Regions from separate parts of the Shinella sp. 1A1 genome, predicted to be linked through region 1. Evidence: predicted binding sites of a transcription regulator. Region 1 holds the regulator's gene; each other region holds the start of a gene.
The links. The regulator LexA, encoded in region 1, represses DNA repair genes until DNA is damaged. The targets are predictions, from matches to a motif close to TGTTCNNNNTGTGTTCNG.
Positions count from the first base shown of each region.

Region 2: ACZ48C_RS19200 (ImuA family protein) is a predicted target of LexA. The motif match lies at 1,622-1,639, and genes of this name have one in related genera.
Region 3: ACZ48C_RS24555 (energy-coupling factor ABC transporter ATP-binding protein) is a predicted target of LexA. The motif match lies at 1,333-1,350, and genes of this name have one in related genera.
Region 4: ACZ48C_RS24385 (PA0069 family radical SAM protein) is a predicted target of LexA. The motif match lies at 2,182-2,199, and genes of this name have one in related genera.

Region 1 covers NZ_AP039671.1:1,595,814-1,600,920, forward strand. The annotation lists gene trpD (anthranilate phosphoribosyltransferase) at 1-687, shown strand, start outside; gene trpC (indole-3-glycerol phosphate synthase TrpC) at 696-1,511, shown strand; gene moaC (cyclic pyranopterin monophosphate synthase MoaC) at 1,511-2,005, shown strand; gene ACZ48C_RS08080 (molybdopterin molybdotransferase MoeA) at 2,005-3,228, shown strand; gene lexA (transcriptional repressor LexA) at 3,322-4,047, shown strand; gene ACZ48C_RS08090 (ComEC/Rec2 family competence protein) at 4,028-5,107, opposite strand, start outside.
Region 2 covers NZ_AP039672.1:530,165-535,271, forward strand. The annotation lists gene ACZ48C_RS19185 (GlxA family transcriptional regulator) at 1-735, shown strand, start outside; gene ACZ48C_RS19190 (hypothetical protein) at 811-1,134, shown strand; gene ACZ48C_RS19195 (hypothetical protein) at 1,191-1,496, opposite strand; gene ACZ48C_RS19200 (ImuA family protein) at 1,668-2,426, shown strand; gene ACZ48C_RS19205 (DUF6504 family protein) at 2,341-3,864, shown strand; gene ACZ48C_RS19210 (error-prone DNA polymerase) at 3,861-5,107, shown strand, end outside.
Region 3 covers NZ_AP039672.1:1,672,410-1,677,516, forward strand. The annotation lists gene ACZ48C_RS24550 (energy-coupling factor transporter transmembrane component T family protein) at 1-428, opposite strand, end outside; gene ACZ48C_RS24555 (energy-coupling factor ABC transporter ATP-binding protein) at 422-1,102, opposite strand; gene ACZ48C_RS24560 (winged helix-turn-helix domain-containing protein) at 1,369-2,568, shown strand; gene ACZ48C_RS24565 (hypothetical protein) at 2,734-3,693, opposite strand; gene ribB (3,4-dihydroxy-2-butanone-4-phosphate synthase) at 3,768-4,868, opposite strand; gene aroC (chorismate synthase) at 4,878-5,107, opposite strand, start outside.
Region 4 covers NZ_AP039672.1:1,639,270-1,644,376, reverse strand. The annotation lists gene ACZ48C_RS24405 (tetratricopeptide repeat protein) at 1-137, shown strand, start outside; gene ACZ48C_RS24400 (4-(cytidine 5'-diphospho)-2-C-methyl-D-erythritol kinase) at 142-1,038, shown strand; gene moaB (molybdenum cofactor biosynthesis protein B) at 1,025-1,573, shown strand; gene ACZ48C_RS24390 (glycosyltransferase family protein) at 1,583-2,113, opposite strand; gene ACZ48C_RS24385 (PA0069 family radical SAM protein) at 2,261-3,418, shown strand; gene ACZ48C_RS24380 (ribonuclease HII) at 3,722-4,372, shown strand; gene ACZ48C_RS24375 (nuclear transport factor 2 family protein) at 4,480-4,911, shown strand; gene ACZ48C_RS24370 (F0F1 ATP synthase subunit B) at 5,007-5,107, opposite strand, start outside.

The DNA of each region.
Region 1 (5,107 bases):
CGGGCGCTCAGCTCCAAGTCGGGTACCGCGGACGCCCTCTCCTGCCTCGGCGTGAAGCTTGATATCGGCCCGGCCGAGATCGCCCGTTGCGTGCACGATGCCGGCCTCGGCTTCATGTTCGCCCAGCTGCATCATTCGGCGATGAAGCATGTCGGTCCCTCGCGCGTCGAGCTCGGCACGCGCACCATCTTCAACCTGCTCGGCCCGCTCTCCAATCCGGGTGGCGTCAAGCGCCAGCTCCTCGGCGTCTTCTCGCCGCAATGGCTGGTGCCGATCGCCGAGGTGATGCGCGATCTCGGCTCGGAAAGCATCTGGGTCGTGCATGGCGAAGGCCTCGACGAGATCACCACGACCGGCACCACGCAGGTTGCCGCCCTCGAAAACGGCAGGATCCGCACCTTCGAGCTGACGCCCGCCGATTTCGGCCTTTCGCAGGTCAAGCTCGACGACCTTCGCGGCGGGGACGGCATGCACAATGCCGCCGCCCTCCTCTCGGTGCTCGGCGGCGCGCACATGCCCTACCGGGACATCTCGCTCGCCAATGCCGCCGCTTCGCTGGTCATTGCCGGCAAGGCGGAGACGCTGGCGGAGGGCATGAAGCTCGCCACGCAATCGCTGGAAAGCGGCCGCGCCAGCGCCGCACTGGAACGCCTCGTCGCGGTTTCCAACGAGGGACAGGCGGAGTAGGATTGGCCATGACCGACATCCTCAAGAAGATCGAAGCCTACAAGCTGGAAGAGATCGCCGCCGCCAAGGCGCGCGTCGCCCCCGCCGAGCTTCGCGCCCGCATCCGCGACCAGGAGCCGCCGCGCGGCTTCTTCGCCAGCCTCAGGGACCGGAAGGCGGAAGGCCGCTTCGGCCTCATCGCCGAGATCAAGAAGGCAAGCCCCTCCAAGGGCCTCATCCGGCCGGATTTCGATCCGCCGGCGCTCGCCAGGGCATACGAGGCGGGCGGCGCGGCCTGTCTCTCCGTGCTCACCGACACGCCAAGCTTTGAGGGCGCCCCGGAATTCCTGACGGCCGCCCGCCAGGCCTGCGCCCTGCCGGCGCTGCGCAAGGATTTCATGTTCGACAGCTACCAGGTGCTGGAAGCGCGCGCCTGGGGCGCGGACTGCATCCTCATCATCATGGCCTCGCTCAGCGACGATGCCGCGAAGATGCTGGAGGACGCCGCCTTCTCGCTCGGCATGGACGTCCTGATCGAGGTGCATGACGAAGCGGAGATGGAGCGCGCGCTGAAGCTGAAGTCCAAGCTCGTCGGCGTCAACAACCGGAACCTGCGCACCTTCGAGGTGGATCTCGCCGTTTCGGAGAAACTCGCCGGCATGGTGCCGGACGACCGGCTGCTCGTCGGCGAAAGCGGCATATTCACCCATGCCGATTGCGAACGCCTCGGCAAGGTCGGCATCTCCACCTTCCTCGTCGGCGAAAGCCTGATGCGCAAGGACGACGTGACCGCCGCCACCCGCGAGTTGCTGACCGGCAAGGCCGGCATGCTGGCGGCCGAATGATGGCCGGGGACGGCCGGACGCTCACCCATATCGACGCCTCCGGCGAGGCCAACATGGTGGATGTCGGCGACAAGGCCGAGACGGTGCGCGTCGCCGTCGCCGAAGGCTTCGTGCGCATGGCGCCGGCCACCCTCGACCTCATCCTCAAGGGTGACGCGAAGAAGGGCGACGTTATCGGCACGGCGCGCCTTGCCGGCATCATGGCCGCCAAGCAGACGTCGAACCTCATTCCCCTCTGCCACCCGCTGATGCTGACAAAGGTCGCCGTGGACATTCGCGAGGACCGCACGCTGCCGGGCCTGCGCGTCGAGGCCATGGCGAAGCTTACCGGCCGCACGGGTGTCGAGATGGAGGCGCTGACGGCCGTCAGCGTCGCCTGCCTCACCATCTACGACATGGCCAAGGCCGCCGACCGGGAGATGGAGATCGGCGGCGTGCGCCTGCGCGAAAAATCCGGCGGGCGCTCGGGCGATTACAAACGCGGAGACGCCTGATGTCCCTCCTGCCCGTTTCCGATGCCCTCGACCGCCTGCTTTCCGCGGCAAGGCCCGTGCAACGGACGAAGACGGTGCGCCTGCACGAGGCTGCGGGCCGTGTGCTCGCCGAGGATGTCGCCGCCCGCCTCACCCAACCACCCTTCGACAATTCCGCCATGGACGGCTATGCCGTCCGCCATGAGGACATCGCGGAACTCGGTTCCGTCCTCAAGGTCGTCGGCACCTCCGCCGCCGGCCATGCCTTCGAGGGGACGGCAGGTCCGGGCGAGGCCGTGCGCATCTTCACCGGCGCGCCCTTGCCCGCCTTCGCCGACACGGTTCTCCTGCAGGAAGACGCGGAACGGCTGGAAGACGGCCGTATCCGCACCACCTTCCTCACGCCGAAGGGCCGCCACATCCGTCCGCGGGGCCAGGATTTCTTCGAGGGCGATATCGTGCTGCGCGCCGGCGGCGTGCTCGATCCCGGCCGCCTGACCGTCGCCGCCGCGATGAACCATGCAACGCTCGCCGTCTATGCCCGCCCGCGCATCGCGGTCCTGGCGACCGGCGACGAGCTCGTGCCGCCCGGCGCATCCCCCGGCGCAAGCCAGATCATCGCCTCCAACACCTATGGCGTCTCGGCCATCGCCCGCGAGGCCGGCGCGGAGATCATCGATCTCGGCATCGTTGGCGACGACAAGCAGGCTATCCTCGAAGCGGTGCGCAATGCCCTGTCGCTCGACATCGACGTGCTGGTGACGCTGGGCGGTGCCTCCGTCGGCGATTTCGACCTCGTCCAGCCGGTGCTCGGCGAGGCCGGCATGGAGCTCGACTTCTGGCGCATCGCCATGCGGCCCGGAAAGCCGCTGATGGTCGGCCGGCTCGGCCCGGTCCAGTTCGTCGGACTGCCCGGCAATCCCGTCTCCAGCATGGTCTGCTCGCTGCTCTTCCTGGAGCCGCTGGTCCGCCGCCTCGCCCACCTGCCGCCGAAGAGCCGCCTGCACAAGGCGATCGCCGCCGTGCCGCTCCGCGAGAACGACCACCGGCAGGACTATGTCCGCGCCCGCATCGCCCGCGGCCCGGCCGGCGAACTCCTCGTCACGCCCTTCGACAAGCAGGATTCCTCGATGATGAAGATCTTCGCCGAATCCGAGGGGCTGCTGATCCGTGCGCCGCACGCGCCCGCCGCGGACGCCGGCACCCCCTGCGACGTCCTTCTCCTGCGCGAGCCTGCCGCCTGAGCGGCATTATTGTTTCAGCGGCCCCTTGCGGAACACATATGGAACAGATAGTGTCTGTTCTGGATTTGTTTCACGATTCTCGATGGGGATGCCATGCTGACGCGCAAACAACAGGAACTCCTGCTGTTCATCCATGAGCGTATGAAGGAATCGGGCATTCCGCCGTCCTTCGACGAGATGAAGGATGCGCTGGACCTTGCTTCCAAGTCCGGCATCCACCGTCTCATCACGGCGCTTGAGGAGCGCGGCTTCATCCGCCGCCTGCCGAACCGGGCGCGCGCGCTCGAGGTCATCAAGCTGCCGGAAGCCTATTCGCCGAGCCTCCAGCCCCGGCGCGGCTTTTCCCCCGCCGTCATCGAGGGCAGCCGCGGCAAGCAGCCCGCGCCGGCCGCCGCCCCGCCACAGCGCACCGCGCCGCAAGCCGATATGGCCTCTTCCGTCTCGGTGCCCGTCATGGGCCGCATCGCCGCCGGCGTGCCGATCTCCGCCATCCAGAACAACACGCATGACGTCACCGTCCCGGCCGAGATGATCGGCAGCGGCGATCACTATGCGCTGGAGGTGAAGGGCGATTCGATGATCGAGGCAGGCATCCTCGACGGCGACACGGTCATCATCCGCAGCACCACCAGCGCCAATCCGGGCGAGATCATCGTGGCGCTGGTCGACGACGAGGAGGCGACGTTGAAGCGCTTCCGCCGCAAGGGCGCCTCCATCGCGCTCGAAGCCGCCAATCCCGCCTACGAGACCCGCATCTTCGGCCCCGACCGCGTCAAGGTCCAGGGCAAGCTGGTCGGCCTTATTCGCCGCTATCACTGAGCGGCGTGTCCGTTTCGAAACGGTCGGTGCGCCAGTCGTAGGTGCGGTGCCGGGACCAGGGGCGGTCGAGCGTTTCGACGGCTCCCGTGAACTCCGCATCGCCGAGCGCCTGGGAGACGGAATCCGTCGCCGGCCTGATTTCGAGGGCACCGGTCCTTCTCAGGTGCCGCGCGGTGACGAGCCTTGCGCCGGAGCGACAGGCATCGAGCCGGAGGGCGAAGGGCACGACGACGAGGTCGGCCCCGTCGCAGGCAAGGCCCAGGAAAGCGGTGTCCTCCAGCGTGACGATCCGCCAGCCGCTCGGTGAGACGGCGGCGCAGAAAGCCTTCCTTTCGCAGACGAAGCCGTTTTTCCGTTCGGCTGTCTCCAGCGCCGCGATCAGGGCGGCTTCCGCCTTCCCGCGGTCGGCCTTCCGGCGCGGGCGCTTTTGTGGTGACGTATCGGCCGGTTCTTCTTTCACCTGTTCGATCGTCAGGCCGGCCGTCGTCCGCATGTCCGGCTTCACGAGCTCGCCGAGCCGGAGTGCCCTTCGCCACTGGTCGTAGATGAAGCCCGGCGGGCGCGTGCGGTTCGCCGCCACCTTGCCGTCACTGAGGAAGGCGACGAGACGGCCGTCCTCCGATACCAGCACCTCCGGGTGCTGGCGTCCCTCCGGCCAGCAGGCGACGCCGATCCCGATGAGGACGAGCGCCGTTCCGGCATGGCGCAGCCGCGTGCGCAGGATGCAGAGCAGGCCGCCGCCGACACCGATCAGCAGGAAGGCGAGCGGCGGGATGCGGCCGATGACGATCTCCCCTTCCCAGCCGGCCACCCATTTCGACAGCGCGATCATCCAGTCGATGCCCTTGCCCATGATGGCGAAGGGAATGGCGTCGAGCCCGAAGGGCATGAGCAGCACCGCCATCATGCCGAACGGCATGACGATGGCGCTGATCACCGGCATGGCGAGCAGGTTTCCGGCCAGCCCGTAGGCGGGAATGCGATGGAAATGACCGATGGAATAGATCAGCGTGGAAAGGCTGCCGATCATCGAGGAGAGAAGCAGCCCGCCGAGGAAACG
Region 2 (5,107 bases), on a different replicon from region 1:
GGCGGCCTCCTCAGCGTTGAGGAGCCGATCGACAGCTATGCGACGACCTATCTGCGCAAGGCGGTCAATGCCGGCGTCGGCCTGATCGGCCTCTGTACGGGCAGCTTCATCCTTGCCGAGGCGGGCCTGCTCAAGGGGCATACGGCCTGTGTGAGCTGGCTCCACCACCGCGATTTCCGCGCCCGCTATCCCGATATCGATGCGACGTCGGAGCAGATCTTCCGCTTCGACGGCAAGGTGGCGACCTGCGCCGGCGGCAGCAGCGTCGCGGATCTTGCGGCAACGCTTGTGCGCCATCATGTCGGCGAGGCGGCCGAGCGCAATGCGCTGGAGATCCTGCAGATCCGCCACCGGCGCGACGCCACGGACATCCAGCCGCGCAATCCGCTGGGCCTGGAGGCCCGCGACCGGCGCGTGCATCTCGCCATCATGATGATGGAGCAGCACACCGAGGACCTCCTGTCCATCGACAGCATCGCCACGATGACGAATGTCTCGCGCCGCCAGCTCGAGCGGCTGTTCGAGAGCGACATGGGCGCCTCGCCGAGCGCGATCTACATGAAGATCCGCATGGCGGCCGCCTTCACCATGGTGGTGCGCACCAACAAGCCGCTGATCGAGATCGCGCTGGAGACCGGTTTCGAGAGCCTGTCGCACTTCACCCGGCGCTTCCGCGCCGCCTTCGGCGACACGCCGTCGCAGATCCGCCGCGACGGGCGGCGTCAGGCGGGCTGAGCGCAATTCTCCTTGCGGCTGGGAACCAAGCCGCGCGCCATTCGTTCGGTCTGGATTGCTGACAAGGAGACCGCAATGGCAAGCAACGACGTCCAATCCCAGATTTCCGCCCTGCGTGACGAGATCGCCCAGCTTCAGAAGGATCTCGGCGAGCGGAGTGCCGAGGCCTATGAAACCGTGCGCGAGCGCGCCGGCAGCGCCATGGAGGCGGCCCGTCCCGCCGTCCGCTCCGCGACGAAATACGTGCGCAACGAGGGCGCGGCCGTCGCGCAGACCGCGCGGGAGCATCCCGCCGCCCTTTCCACGCTCGTGCTGGGCGCGGGGCTGGCCGGCATCGTGCTCGGCTATCTGCTCGGGTCTCTCGAAAGCGAACCGCCGCGCCGCCAGCGCTGGTTCTGAACGTATAAGAAAGCCCGGCATTGCCGGGCTTTTTTCATGGCATCGGGAAAGATCGCCTACCGGTGGCGCAGGCCGCAGAGATAGCCGATGAGGGCAGCGCCGGCGAGGGCGGCGATCGGATTGGCCTGAATGGTCTGGCGCAGGTCCTCGCGCAGCGATTCCGCCTTGGCGACCGCAAGCTGCCCCGTGCCTTCGGCGATCAGGCCCGCGGATTCCTTCAGCCGGCTGATCTCCGCCTTCAGCGCCTCGATCTGCTCGCTGACCGCGGCCTCCGCGGCGGCGGTCTTCGCTTCCTCCGAAATGGTGTCGCGACCTTCAACGACGCCGAGCGTGCGCTTGCCGGTGCTCTTTTCGTCAGCCATGGGCATGTCTCCTGCATTGGTGGGAATGGCGGGAGGAGAAACTTCCGCCGTGCCAGTTGGTTCCCGCCGATGATTCAATCTGTGATCTCGCCGACCGGCAAGACCGATTGACTCTTTTGGAAATTGAGAACAAATAGAGAACAATTATCCGTCAGCAGGAGCCGAAAAGCCATGTCCGCCTCCGTCCATGCCGTTGTCGCAGACCTGCGCGACCGCATCCGGCAGTTCGACGGCCGTGCCTTGCGCGACCGGGTGGTTCTGCCGTTCGGCGTGCCGGAGATCGACGACCGGCTGCCCGGCGGCGGATTGGCGCTCGCCAGCCTGCACGAGGTCTGTGGCGGCGGCAACGACGCCGTGGAAGGGGCGGCCGCCATGCTCTTTGCCGCCGGTATCGCCGCGCGCACCAAGGGGCAGGTGCTCTGGTGCCTGACGCGGCCGGATCTCTTCGCCCCGGCGCTGGCGCAGGCGGGGCTTGCCCCCGGCCGCGTCCTCTATGTGGAGGCCGGCGACGAGAAGAGCCTGCTCCTCTGTTTCGAGGAGGGGCTGCGCCATGGCGGGCTCGGCGCGGTGGTGGCGGAAGTCGCGCGCCTGTCGATGACCGCCTCGCGCCGCCTGCAGCTTGCCGCGGAAGCCGGCGGCACGCTCGGCATCGCCCTGCGCCGCTTCCGGCAGGGAGGGGGCACCGATGCCTTCGCGCTGCCTTCCGCCGCCGTGACGCGCTGGCGGGTTTCCATGCGGCCGTCCGTGCCGCTTGCCGTGCCCGGCATCGGCCGGGCCCGATGGCTGCTGGAGCTGACCCGTTGCCGGGCCGGCGAGGCGGCTAAGTTCGAAGTGGAGGCATCCGATGCCGAGGGTCGTATCGCTTTTTCTTCCCGGCTGGCCGATCGATCGCCTGAGACGGGCGCTTGGCGCCTCGGCGCCTCCGCCTGACCGGCGGCTCGTTCTCGTCGGGCGGGATGGCCCGCGCCGCATCGTGACGGCGGTGAGCCGCCCGGCGGAAGAGGCGGGCCTGCGCGTCGGCATGCCGCTGACCAAGGCGCATGCCCTGCTGCCCGACATCCTGACCATGCCGGCCGATCCCGCGGCCGATGCCGCGGCGCTCGCCCGCCTTTCCCTCTGGGCCTTGCAGCACTACGCGCCCATCGTCGCGCCGGACCCGCCGGATGGCCTCGTCATCGACACGACCGGCGCCGACCACCTGCATGGCGGCGAGGAGCGCATGCTGACGGGCATCGTCAACCGCCTTGCCGCCTCCGGCATCGCCGCCCGCGCCGCGGTGGCCGACAGTTGGGGCGCGGCCTATGCCGTGGCGCGCTTTTTGGCCGATCCGGTTCGCGTCGTGCCACCCGGCGCGGCGAGTAAGGCCGTGTCGCCGCTGCCGCTACAGGGCCTGCGTATTCCGCCGGAAACGGTGACGGGCCTGCATGTCCTCGGTTTTGCCGGCATCGGCGATGTGCTGGCCGTGCCGCGCGCGCCGCTCGTCCTGCGTTTCGGGGTGCTCCTCGGCCGCCGGCTCGACCAGCTGCAGGGCATCGTCTCTGAGCCTGTCGATCCGCTGCGCTACCCGGAACTCGTGACCGTCCGCAAGGTCTTCGGCGAGCCGATCGGCGCGCCGGAGACCATCGCGCGCTATACGGCCGCCCTCGTGCAGGATCTCTGCCTTGCGCTGGAAAAGCGCGGGCTCGGCGCGCGGCGGCTTGATCTCGTCCTCCATCGCGTCGATGCCTCTCTGCAGGCGATCCGCGTCGGCACGGCCCGGGCGGTGCGGGAGGAGAAGCGGCTCGTCCGGCTCCTCTGCGACCGGATCGAGACGATCGATCCGGGCTTCGGCATCGAGATCATGGACCTGACCGCCACGCTCGCCGAACCGCTCGTCCTGCAACAGGCCGTTTCCTCTCTGGTCGAGGAGGAGAGGGCGGACCTTGCCGGGCTCGTCGACGTGATCGCCAACCGCATCGGCGCGCGCCGCCTCTACCGCATCGCGCCGGTCGAAAGCGACGTGCCGGAACGCTCCGTCCAGCGCATCGCCCCGCTTGCTCCCGATGACGGGGCCACATGGCAGGGGGACTGGCCGCGCCCCGCCCGTCTTCTGGCACGGCCGGAGCCTGTCGAGGTCGTGGCGCTCCTGCCCGACCACCCGCCCGCCTTCTTCACCTGGCGCGGCATGCGCCGGCGCGTGAAGCGCGCCGACGGGCCGGAGCGCATCTTCGGCGAATGGTGGAAGCGCGACGCCGAGCTTGCCGCCGTGCGCGATTATTTCCAGGTGGAGGATGAGGCCGGCGAGCGCTTCTGGCTCTTCCGCTCGGGCGACGAGGCCGAGGCTGCGAATGGCGCAGGCTGCTGGTTCCTGCACGGGATCTTCGCATGAAACCGCGCTATGCCGAGCTTCAGGTCACCTCCCATTTCTCGTTCCTGCGCGGGGCGAGCAGCGCGGCCGAACTCTTCGCGCAGGCAAGCGCCCTCGGCATCGATGCCCTCGCCGTGGTGGACCGCAACAGCCTTGCCGGCGTCGTGCAGGCACACAGGGCGGCGAAGGAAACGGGCATGCGCCTCGTCGTCGGCTGCCGGCTGGACCTTGCCGACGGCATGTCCTTGCTGGTCTATCCCACCGACCGCGATGCCTATGCCCGTCTCTGCCGCCTGCTCACCCTCGGCAAGAAGCGGGCGGCCAAGGGCAAGTGCCATATCGACTGGGCCGATGTCGTGGAATGGAACGAAGGGCTTCTTGCCGTGCTGGTGCCGGACGAGGCGGACGAGACCGCTGCCTTCCAGCTTCGCCGTCTTGCCGAGATCTTCCGCGACCGATGTTATCTCGCCCTGACGCTGCGCCGCCGACCGAACGACCAGCTCCGCCTCTTCGAATTGTCCAACCTCGCCGCGCGGTACCGCGTGCCCACCGTCGTCACCAACGACGTGCTCTATCACGAGCCCGGCCGCCGCATGCTGCAGGACATCATGACCTGCATCCGCCACAACGTCGTCATCGACAATGCCGGCTTCCTGCGCGAGCGCCATGCCGACCGCTACCTGAAGCCGCCGCAGGAAATGCACCGCCTCTTCGTCCGCTACCCGGAGGCGCTTCGGCGCTCGCTGGAGATCGTGGAACGCTGTCGCTTCTCGCTGGACGAGTTGAAATACCAATATCCCGACGAGAAGGAATATGCGGATCTCACGCCGCAGGAGGCGCTGGAAAAATATACATTGGAAGGTGCGAATTCCTTTTATAACAATGAGATACCGGAAATAGTTCGTAAAAAGCTTCTGAAGGAGCTCGGCTTGATCCAGAAGATGAACTATGCGCCCTATTTCCTTACGGTGAATGCCATTGTCCGGCATGCCCGCTCGATCGGCATCCTCTGCCAGGGGCGCGGCTCGGCTGCCAACAGCGCCGTCTGCTTCGTTCTCGGCATCACCTCCATCGAGCCGACGGTGAACGGCTTGCTCTTCGAGCGGTTCGTTTCCGAGCAGCGCGGCGAGCCGCCCGACATCGACGTGGATTTCGAGCACGAGCGCCGGGAGGAGGTGATCCAGTGGATCTACGAGACCTATGGAAAGGACCGTTCCGCCCTCTGCGCTACCGTCATCCGCTACCGCTCGCGGGCGGCCATGCG
Region 3 (5,107 bases), on a different replicon from region 1:
AGGCCGACCGCAAGGCTTACATCCGCCGCCCGCACGAGGCCGAGGCGCTCCAGCGGGGCGGCAAGCCGTGCGATCTCGTCCATGAAGGCCGAAATGCCGGTCGCCGCGGTGATGGCGGCGGCAAGCAGCACGAGGATGGAAAGCCGGCAGAAGACGACGTCCGCCTCGTGCGGCGATACGAAGACATAGTTCGCGGCCGCCACGAGCAACACCGTGAAGAGCACGAAGCGCGTGCGGCGGAAGGCTTCCGCAATGCCGATACCCGTCGAAAGGAAGAGTGCGGCCGCAAGGCCGAGCGCCGGCACGAGAAGGCGAAGGTCCGAAAGGAAGAACAGCCCGATCGCCGCCGTGAAGAGCACGATCAGCTTGCCGCGCACCGGCATGCGGTGGAGCGGCGAGTTGCCCTCGATGTCGAGCCCGTTCAGCATGCCGCGATCTCCCGGTAGGCGCGGATCGCCTCGTCCGGCGGCGCATCGGCGGCAAGCCGGCCCTCGCTGAAGACGAGCACGCGGTCGAAGCCCTCGAGCAGCGGGAGGTCGTGGGTGATGACGAGGACCTGTTCGGGCAGCTCGGCGATGGTGCGCTCGATCAGGGTGCGGTTCTTCAGGTCGAGCTGGTTGGTCGGCTCGTCGAGGATGAGGAGGTCCGGCCCGGTGACGAGCACGCTGGCAATGGCGCCGAGCTGCGTCTCTCCGCCGGAGAGTTCGTGCACGCGCCGCCGCGCGAGGTGCGATATGCCGAAGCGGGCGAGAATGGCGTCCGTCCTCTCGGCGATCTCGGCCTTGGCGAGGCCGCGGTTCTTGAGGCCGAAGGCGATGTCCTCGGCAAGGACCGGCAGGATCATCTGGTGCTGCGGGTTCTGGAAGATGAAGCCGGTCCGCCCGCGCGCGGCCGCCTCGTCCTTCACGGTATCGAGCCCTCCGACCGTCACCGTGCCTTCGGTCGGCTTGACGAGGCCGTTGATGAGCCGGGCCATGGTGGTCTTGCCGGAGCCGTTGAGGCCGACCACGCCGATGCGCCGCTCCGTGAGCGAAAGGTCGAGCGGATGGAGGGCGATGCGCCCGCCGTAGCGCACCGTGGCGGCGGAAAAGACGATGTCCAAGAGCGGGTCCCGGTTCGCGGAAAGTGGGTGGGAGCTATAGCATGGCGCGGCGCAAAGGGAACCCGGGCGGTGGTCGTTGGGGAAACCCCTTCGCACAAGGGGGAGGGGCTTAACCTGACGCACCGTTCGCCTTCAATTCTGAACGGTGAGCAAGTCTCCTCCATCTCCCCCTTGTCGGGGAGATGCCGGCATGCAGAGGGGGCGGGCTGGATGCGGTGTTTCAAAAGCAGTGGAACAAACCAAGAATGTATGCCTATCATCCACCCATGACGATTCTTCTCCCCAATGCCGAGGCCCGGCGCATCTTCCTCGCCCGACAGGGTCTCAGCGCCTCTCCCGGCCGTCTGCTCGGCAAGGAGGGACTGCTCCGGCTCATCCACGATATCGGCTTCGTGCAGGTGGACAGCATCGCCACCGTCGAGCGCGCGCACCACCAGATTCTCTTCTCGCGCAACCAGACCTACCGGCGCGAGCATCTGGCCGAGCTTCTGGAAAAGGACGGCGAGCTCTTCGAAAACTGGACGCATGACGCCTCGATCATCCCGAGCGCCTTCTTCCGCTACTGGAAGCACCGCTTCCGCCGCGAGGACGCCACCATCATCGAACGCTGGCGCAAATGGCGCGAGCCGGGCTTCGAGGAGGCCTTCGACGAGACCTATGCGCGCATCGTCTCGGGCGGTGCCGTGCTTTCGCGCGATCTGAAGGCCGACGATCACAGGTCCGGCGGCTGGTGGAACTGGCACCCCAACAAGACGGCGCTGGAATATCTCTGGCGCACCGGCAAGGTCGCCATCGCCCGGCGGGAGAATTTCCAGAAGGTCTACGATCTCGTCGAGCGTGTCGTCCCGGCGCATCATCACGCGCCGGACGTGGAGCACGACGCCTTCGTCGACTGGGCCTGCCGCAGCGCGCTGGAGCGGCTCGGCTTTGCCACCCACGGCGAGATCGCCGCCTTCTGGGACCTGATCTCGCCGGACGAGGCGAAGGCCTGGGTGGAGGCCCACCGCGACGAGCTCCGCCCCGTCCTGATCGAGCCGGCCGACGGCGGCAAGCCACGCGCCTCTCATGCCTTCGCCGATTTCCCCGAACGTCTCGGCGACATTCCCGAGTCGCCGAACCGGCTGCGCGTGCTCTCGCCCTTCGATCCGCTGATCCGCGACCGGAACCGGACGGAACGGCTCTTCGGCTATTTCTATCGCATCGAGGTCTTCGTGCCGGAGCCGAAGCGGCAATATGGCTACTACGTCTTCCCGCTGCTGGAAGGCGACCGCCTCGTCGGCCGCATCGACATGAAGGCCGACCGCAAGGCAGGCACGCTGGATGTCAAGCGTCTCTGGTGGGAGCCGAAGGTGCGCGCCTCGGCGGGGCGGATGGAAAGGCTGGAGGCGGAGTTGGAGCGGCTGGCGAAGTTCTCCGGCGTGGAGGAGGTGCGGTATCTCGATGGATGGCGCGGGGAGGGGGCGTAGCGCGGCCCCTCATCCGCCTGCCGGCACCTTCTCCCCGCAAGCGGGGAGAAGGGCGTTGTGGCGTTGCCTCACCCCCCGCCATGGTCACGATGTCTGGAAAACGGCCCGGCATACCCCTTCTCCCCGCCTGCGGGGAGAAGGTCGCGGCAGCGGGATGAGGGGCAACTATGCCGCCACCGGCCGCCCGCCGAACGCACCCCGCGCATTCTCCGCAAGCGCCCGAAACTTGTCCGAAGCCCCGGTCAGCTTCGCGTCCCATTCGGGGTCCGGTACCTGCCCGCGGATCGTATCGAAATAGACGGCCATCAGCGCGGCGATGGCGAAGGGTTCCAGTACCGCGGCCTTGAAGGCCCAGGCGAAGACGATGGCGACGACGAAGCTGAGGCGGGCGATCTCGCCGGGGAAGGCGTAGAGGATCGCGGCGGCCGGCGCGAGCGCCAGCACGAAGACGAGGATGGAGAGCATCCACAGGAAGACGGAGAGCCAGACGGCGTTCTTCACCATCTTCAGCCCGTTCTGCGCATAGAGCACGAGGCCGTGGCGGGAACTTTCCCAAGCGTTGTCGCTGTTCGTACGGATGTTATAGCCGAGAATGATCTCGTCGACATAGGTCAGCGACAGGCGGATGACAGTGTTGGCGAAGCGTGCGATGCCGTCGAGGCCGGGGATCGGCAGGAAGGCGGCGATGCCGCCGATGAGGCCGGTGATCGCCGCGATCACGCCCTTGATGAGCTGGTCGAGCGCGAAGAGCACGTTCGCCTCGCCGAAGCGGGCGGTGACGATCTCGCGGCCATAGGCGACCTGTCCCTTGCCGTCCGGCAGCGCCTCGCCGTCGATCAGCTTGACGATGACGGCGATATGGGCGGCCTTGACCATGTAGAGCAGCCATTCGCGCGCCCAGTAGACGGCAACGCCGACGAAGCCCATGCCGAAGATGCCGCCCCATATGGCGAAGGATTCCGGGCTGTCGCTGAGCGAGCCCACCCCGTAGCCGATGCCGGCGCCGGTGCCGGTCGCCAGGATGAAGGCGAGCGTGATGACGAAATAGATCGCCATGCGCATGAGGATGAACGGCATCGTCTGCGCGAGGATGCCGATGGTCCTGCCGATGCTGAAATCCCACATGCCGTCCGCCCCCAAGGAAAATCCCGCAACCGCGAGACGTTTCACGGATGCGGGATATTCAATGGGGCTGAAATTCAGCTGAGGTCTGTGGCGCTGATCTTGATGCCGAAGCCCTCGAGGCCGACATAGTGGCGCTCGCGCGAGGCCATCAGGCGGATCGAGGTGATGCCGAGATCCTTCAGGATCTGCGCGCCGAGGCCGATTTCCAACCATTCGCTCTCGCGGGCCTGCGCCTCGTCATGGCCTTCGCGGTCATGCATGCCCTTGCGCGCCGTGGACGACTGGCCGACGCCGACCGAGCCCTCGCGCAGATACACGACGACGCCGCGGCCCTCACTTGCGATGCGCTTCATGATGCCGTCGATCTGGCGGTCCGCGCCGAAGACGTCGCCGCCGACATTTTCGAGATGCAAGCGCACCGGAATGTCGACGCCGTCGCGGATGTCGCCGAAGACGACGGCGAGGTGCTGCATCGGGTCCCAGGGCAGCGTGTAGGTTACGGCCCGGGCTCGGCCGTAGGGCGTCTCGATATCGAAGCTGCCGACCTGCTCGATCAGCGTTTCCTTGCGCTGGCGATAGGCGATGAGGTCGGCGACGGAGACCTGCTTGAGGCCGTTCTTCTCCGCGAAGGCCGCGACCTGCGGGCCCCGCATCACGGTGCCGTCGTCGTTGACGAGCTCGCTGATCACGCCGATCGGCGGCAGGCTCGCGAGCTTGCAGAGGTCGACGGCGGCTTCCGTATGGCCGGAGCGCATCAGCACGCCGCCCTCGCGGGCGACGAGCGGGAAGATATGGCCGGGGCGTACGAAGTCGCTCGGGCCGATATTCGGATTGGCGAGGTTGCGCACGGTCAGCGTGCGGTCGTCGGCCGAAATGCCGGTCGTCGTGCCGTGCTTGAAGTCGACGGAGACGGTGAAGGCGGTGGTGTGGGCCGAATCGTTCTCCGCCACCATGGCGTTGAGGTTGAGGCGCTTGGCTTCCTCGCGCGGCATGGGCGTGCAGACGATGCCGGAGGTGTGGCGCACGATGAAGGCCATCTTTTCCGGCGTGCAATGCACGGCGGCGACGATCAGGTCGCCCTCGTTCTCGCGGCCGTCGTCATCCATGACGACGACGATCTCGCCGGCCTCGAAGGCGCGGATGGCGTCGACGACACGCTTCTGGTCGTAGCTCATGGCAGGCTCCTATTTCAGGCGGCCGGTCTGGCCGCGGTCGCGCAGGTAATGGTCGGCAATGGCGCAGGCGACCATCGCCTCGCCGATGGGCACGGCGCGGATGCCGACGCAGGGATCGTGCCGCCCCTTGGTGCGCACGTCGACATTGTTGCCGTCGGCGTCGATGGAGCGGCGCTCGGTGAGGATCGAGGAGGTCGGCTTGATGGCGAAGCGCGCGACGACCGGCTGGCCGGTCGAGA
Region 4 (5,107 bases), on a different replicon from region 1:
TTCCCAAGATCAAACTGAAGGTCGAGAACGGCCTGCCGGACCTGCCGAAAACCGTCCCTGCCTCCGCGGAAGCCAAGGACGACAAGCCCGCGCAGAACACCTCGCCGGAAGGCAAGGCGACAGACCGCAAGTCCTGACGCGATGCCCGTCGAAAGCCTTTCGGGCTTTGCCGTTGTCGAACCGGCACCGGCCAAGATCAACCTCGCGCTCGCCGTCGTCGGCCGGCGCGAGGATGGCTACCACCTCCTCGACAGTCTCGTGACCTTCGCCGCCTTCGGCGACCGCATCGGCCTGTCGCCCGCGGCCGAAGACCGGTTCACGCTTTCCGGCCGCTTTTCCGAGACCCTTGCTGCAGAGGGCGACAACCTCGTCATCCGTGCCCGGGACCGCCTGCGCGCTGCGTTCGCCCGGCACGGCAAGGCCGCCCCGCCCGTCCACATCCATCTCGAAAAGAACCTGCCCATCGCCTCCGGCGTCGGCGGCGGCTCGGCGGATGCGGCGGCGACGCTGCGCGCTCTTGAGGCGCTCTGGCAGACCCGCCTGCCGCACGGGGAGCGCGAGGCGCTCGCCCTCGGGCTCGGCGCGGACGTGCCGATGTGCCTTGCCGGCCGCCCGCTGATCGCCCGCGGCATCGGCGAGGATATCACGCCCCTCGCCCTGCCGGCGCTGGCGATGGTGCTGGTCAATCCGCTGGTCGGCGTTTCCACGCCCGCGGTCTTCAAGGCGCTCGCCTCCCGGCACAATCCGCCGCTCGTCATGAACGACGCGCCTGCCGGCTGGCTCGATGCCATCGGCGGCTTGCGCAACGATCTGGAGCCCCCTGCCCGCGCGCTCTGCCCGGAGATTTCCATGATCACGGAAAGCCTTGCCGCGACGGATGCGCGCCTGGTGCGCATGTCCGGTTCCGGCGCCACCTGCTTCGCGCTATATACGAGCGAGGCGGCGGCGGAAGCGGCGGCGGCGATGCTGGCGCAGCGCCATCCCCGCTGGTTCGTCACCGCCACCCGGACAATCGGAGGCAGCGATGGCGAAGCTTGACGAAACGAGACCCTTCATTCCCGTCGGCATCGCCGTGCTCACCGTCTCCGATACGCGAACGCCCGAGACCGACCGCTCCGGCGATACGCTCGCCGCACGCATCGCCGATGCCGGCCACCGCCTCGTCGCCCGCGCCATCGCGCCGGACGATGTCGGCGCGATCCGCGCCCGGGTGGAGGCATGGACGCGCGACGAAGCCATCGACGTCGTCATCACCACCGGCGGCACGGGCTTTACCGGCCGCGACGTGACGCCCGAGGCGCTGGAACCGATCTTCGAAAAGCGCATGGACGGCTTTTCCGAGGTCTTCCACCGCATCTCCTACGACAAGATCGGCACCTCGACGATCCAGTCGCGCGCGACCGGCGGCGTCCTCAACGCCACCTTCGTCTTCGTGCTGCCGGGCTCGCCCGGCGCCTGCAAGGACGCCTGGGACGGCATCCTCAAGGCGCAGCTCGACTATCGCCACATGCCCTGCAATTTCGTGGAAATCATGCCGCGCCTCGACGAGCATCTGAAACGCTCGCCCGGCTGACCGCACTCTCTAGTTCTGTGTCTTAATGCGCATCGCCTTCGCCGCCCAGGCAGGCACGATCTCGGCGACAAGCTCGCGCACCGCCCGGCCGTTGGCGATGTCCGCCAGCGCCATGCCCGGGCGCAGGCCCGCCGCCGCCGTGCGCTTGCTGACGAGATAGCCCTGTTCGAGCAGCGACCTGCGGCCGAGCCGCTGGAGGAAGCCCCGACGATGGTTGCGGGAAGCGGCGAAGCGCGCCGGCTTCAGGTCGATCGCGACATGGTCGGTGACGGCGTCCACCCAGCCCGCCAGCGGCCGGGCACCGGGCTCCAGCAGCAGCAACCAGTCGCCGCGCGCCGACTGCACCACGTCCTTCAGGTCCCAATCCGTCAGAAACCGGCAGCCGGCAGCGTCGGCCACCCGCGCCGAGCCATCGGTCGAACCGTGGTCGAGCACGATCACGTCACGTACAACGCCTTCGACCGCGCCCGCCACGAGCGCGGAAAGCGTCTGCGCCAGTTCCGCCTCGTCGTTGCGGCATTCCATGATGATCGTCAGCATTCCTTCCCATACCGCATCGCAGCATCGATTGCCACCATCCGACCGCCCTGCCGGGCGGGACGGAAATTTGTTCTTGCAATGTTCTCATTTCGGCGATAGGAATATAGTCATTGAATCGGGGCGAGACGGCCCCGCCCGGAGACAGCCATGAACGATCTTGTGAGCCTCAGGCAGGGCGCATTGGCGCCCGGCCACACGAAGGACGTTGCCGATGCGCTGATGGCGCAGACGGGCATGCGGGTCGACGGCGACCGGCGGCGCGGCCGCGCCGCAGGCCTCAATTTCACCGGCCGCTTCGAGCCGGTGACGCGCGAGACATTCGACGACGGCTGGCAGACGCTGGAGGAGCTTCCACCCTTCCGCACGGAAGTGCAGGTCGAGAAGCCCCGCACCATCATCACCCGCAACGAATCGCCGGACATTCCCTTCGACCGCTCGATCAATCCCTACCGCGGCTGCGAGCATGGCTGCATCTACTGCTTCGCCCGGCCGACCCATGCCTTCATGGGCCTCTCCGCCGGCCTCGACTTCGAGGCGAAGCTCTTTGCCAAGCCCGATGCGCCGAAGCTTTTGGAGCGCGAGCTTTCCAGGCCCGGCTACAAGCCGCGCGTCATCGCCATCGGCACCAATACGGACCCCTACCAGCCGATCGAGAAGGAGTGGCGCATCATGCGGCAGATCCTCGACGTGCTGGACAAGGCGAACCATCCGGTCTCCATCGTCACCAAGTCGGCGCTGGTCATGCGCGACATCGACATCCTCTCGCGCATGGCGGCGCGCGGGCTCGCCTGGGTCGGCATGTCCGTCACCACGCTCGACCGCAAGCTCGCCCGCACCATGGAGCCGCGCGCCGCGACCCCGCCGCGCCGGCTGGAGGCGATCCGCGCGCTGTCGGAAGCCGGCATCCCGACGGCGATCATGATGGCGCCGATCATCCCCGGCCTCAACGACCACGAGATCGAGCGGGTGCTCGATTCGGGCAAGGCGGCGGGCGCGCTGGAAGCGAGCTACGTGCTGCTCCGCCTGCCGCTGGAGGTAAGCCCGCTCTTCCGCGACTGGCTGCTGCGCAACTACCCGGACCGCTACCGCCATGTCATGTCGCTGGTGCGTTCCATGCGCGGCGGCAAGGATTACGACGCCGAGTTCGGCAAGCGCATGAAGGGCGCCGGCCCCTATGCCTGGCAGATCGCCCGCCGCTTCGAAATGACCGCCAAGCGGCTGGATCTGACCCGCACCCGCCGCAACCTCGCCATCGACCAGTTCATCCCGCCCTCGGGCAGCGGCGTGCAACTTTCGCTGCTGTAAATCCGCGTCGCAGGCGAGGGATGTGTCGCCACACATCTCTCTCTGGCAAGCCTATCGCCATGGGATTGGACCTCGCCATTCTTCCTTTTCCCCTCGGGGAGAAGGCGGCCCGAAGAACCGGATGAGGGGGCCATACAGCTAACGGCGTCAATTTGAATATGTCCTCCGGCCCGGTAGCGGGCCGGCCTCGGCAGAACCGCTTTCCGGCCCGCGCCATCCCCTGGGCGCCCCGGAAGCTCCTCCGGCGCGCCGCATCCGCCGGAGGACTTGCAGGGAATCGGACGGATGTGCATGGTCTCCGCCATGGCCAAGAGCATATCCTCCGATTCCCGCCTCCTTTTCGACATGCCCGAAGGGCCCGATTTCTCGATGGAGATCGCGGCCCGCAAGCGCGGCCTGTGGCCGGTCGCCGGCACGGACGAAGCCGGACGCGGCCCGCTCGCCGGCCCCGTCGTCGCCGCCGCCGTGGTGCTCGACCCGGACAATATCCCGCCCGGCCTCCACGATTCCAAGCAGCTGAGCGCGGCAAAGCGTGAGTTACTTTTCGCGCTCATCATGCAGAGCGCCTTCGTCTCTGTCGCGTCCAGCTCTTCGCGCCGTATCGACGTCATCGATATCCGCAAGGCCAGCCTCGACGCCATGCGCCGGGCGGTCGCCGGCCTCGAAGTCACGCCGAAGCTGGTCCTGACGGACGGCCGCGACGTGCCGCCGGGGCTCGCCTGCGAAGGCCGCGCCGTCGTCAAGGGCGATGCGCTCTCCGTCTCCATCGCCGCAGCCTCCATCGTCGCCAAGGTCATGCGCGACCGCATGATGGCCCGTGCCGAAGCCACCTTCCCAGGCTATGGCTTCGCCATCCACGCCGGCTACGCCACGGAAGTCCACCGCAAGGCCATCGCCTCCATAGGGCCGTGCCGCCTCCACCGCATGAGCTTCCGGCCGCTCAAGCAGGACTGACGCGCCTAGTCATACGGGGTCTGTGGACCTCTCCGCTGGTCGCCCCCTCCCTTCGCGCGTCTTTCTCGATTAGGCTCTACCTGAAACGGGCGATCTGGAGCCGCGCTATGGAGAAGGCTGTAAGGCGACTATTCGAGCGGTACGAACGCTTTTTCAACCGCTCTCTGCGCGGCAAGTCAGACATGAGCGAACTCGCATCGCTTTATGCTTCCGAGTTCATAGGCGCCGCTCCCGCCGGGGTAAGAGCCGGGAAGAACGACGATCAATTCAGGCGAGGCATGGCGCAGGGCCATGACCGCTACCGTGCGATCGGGACGAAGGAAATGCGGATACGCGATATCCGCCTGTCCCCGATCGATGAGCATCATTGCATGGCCCATGTCGCCTGGGCCGCCACCTATGCGCGGACAGATCGGCCGGACGTCGCCATAGATTTTGACGTTCACTATCTGGTTCAGGTGCTGGACGGAGAGCCGAAGATTTTCGGCTGGATATCGGGTGACGAACAGGCGCTTTTGAAGAAGCATGGCATAGCCTGACCTTCAGCGGCGGTCGGCTATAATCGGCGAAGCAGCCGCCAATACAAAAAGGCCGCCCGGGGGCGGCCTTTCTAAATCGTTCTGCGAAAGGCACCTCAGTTGAGGCGGGCCTTCACTTCCTTGACGGCGTTGTCGAAAAGCGTCTTGCCGGTGGTCGCATCCGCCTTGGCGGTGATGACCTTCTCGGCAGCGGCGA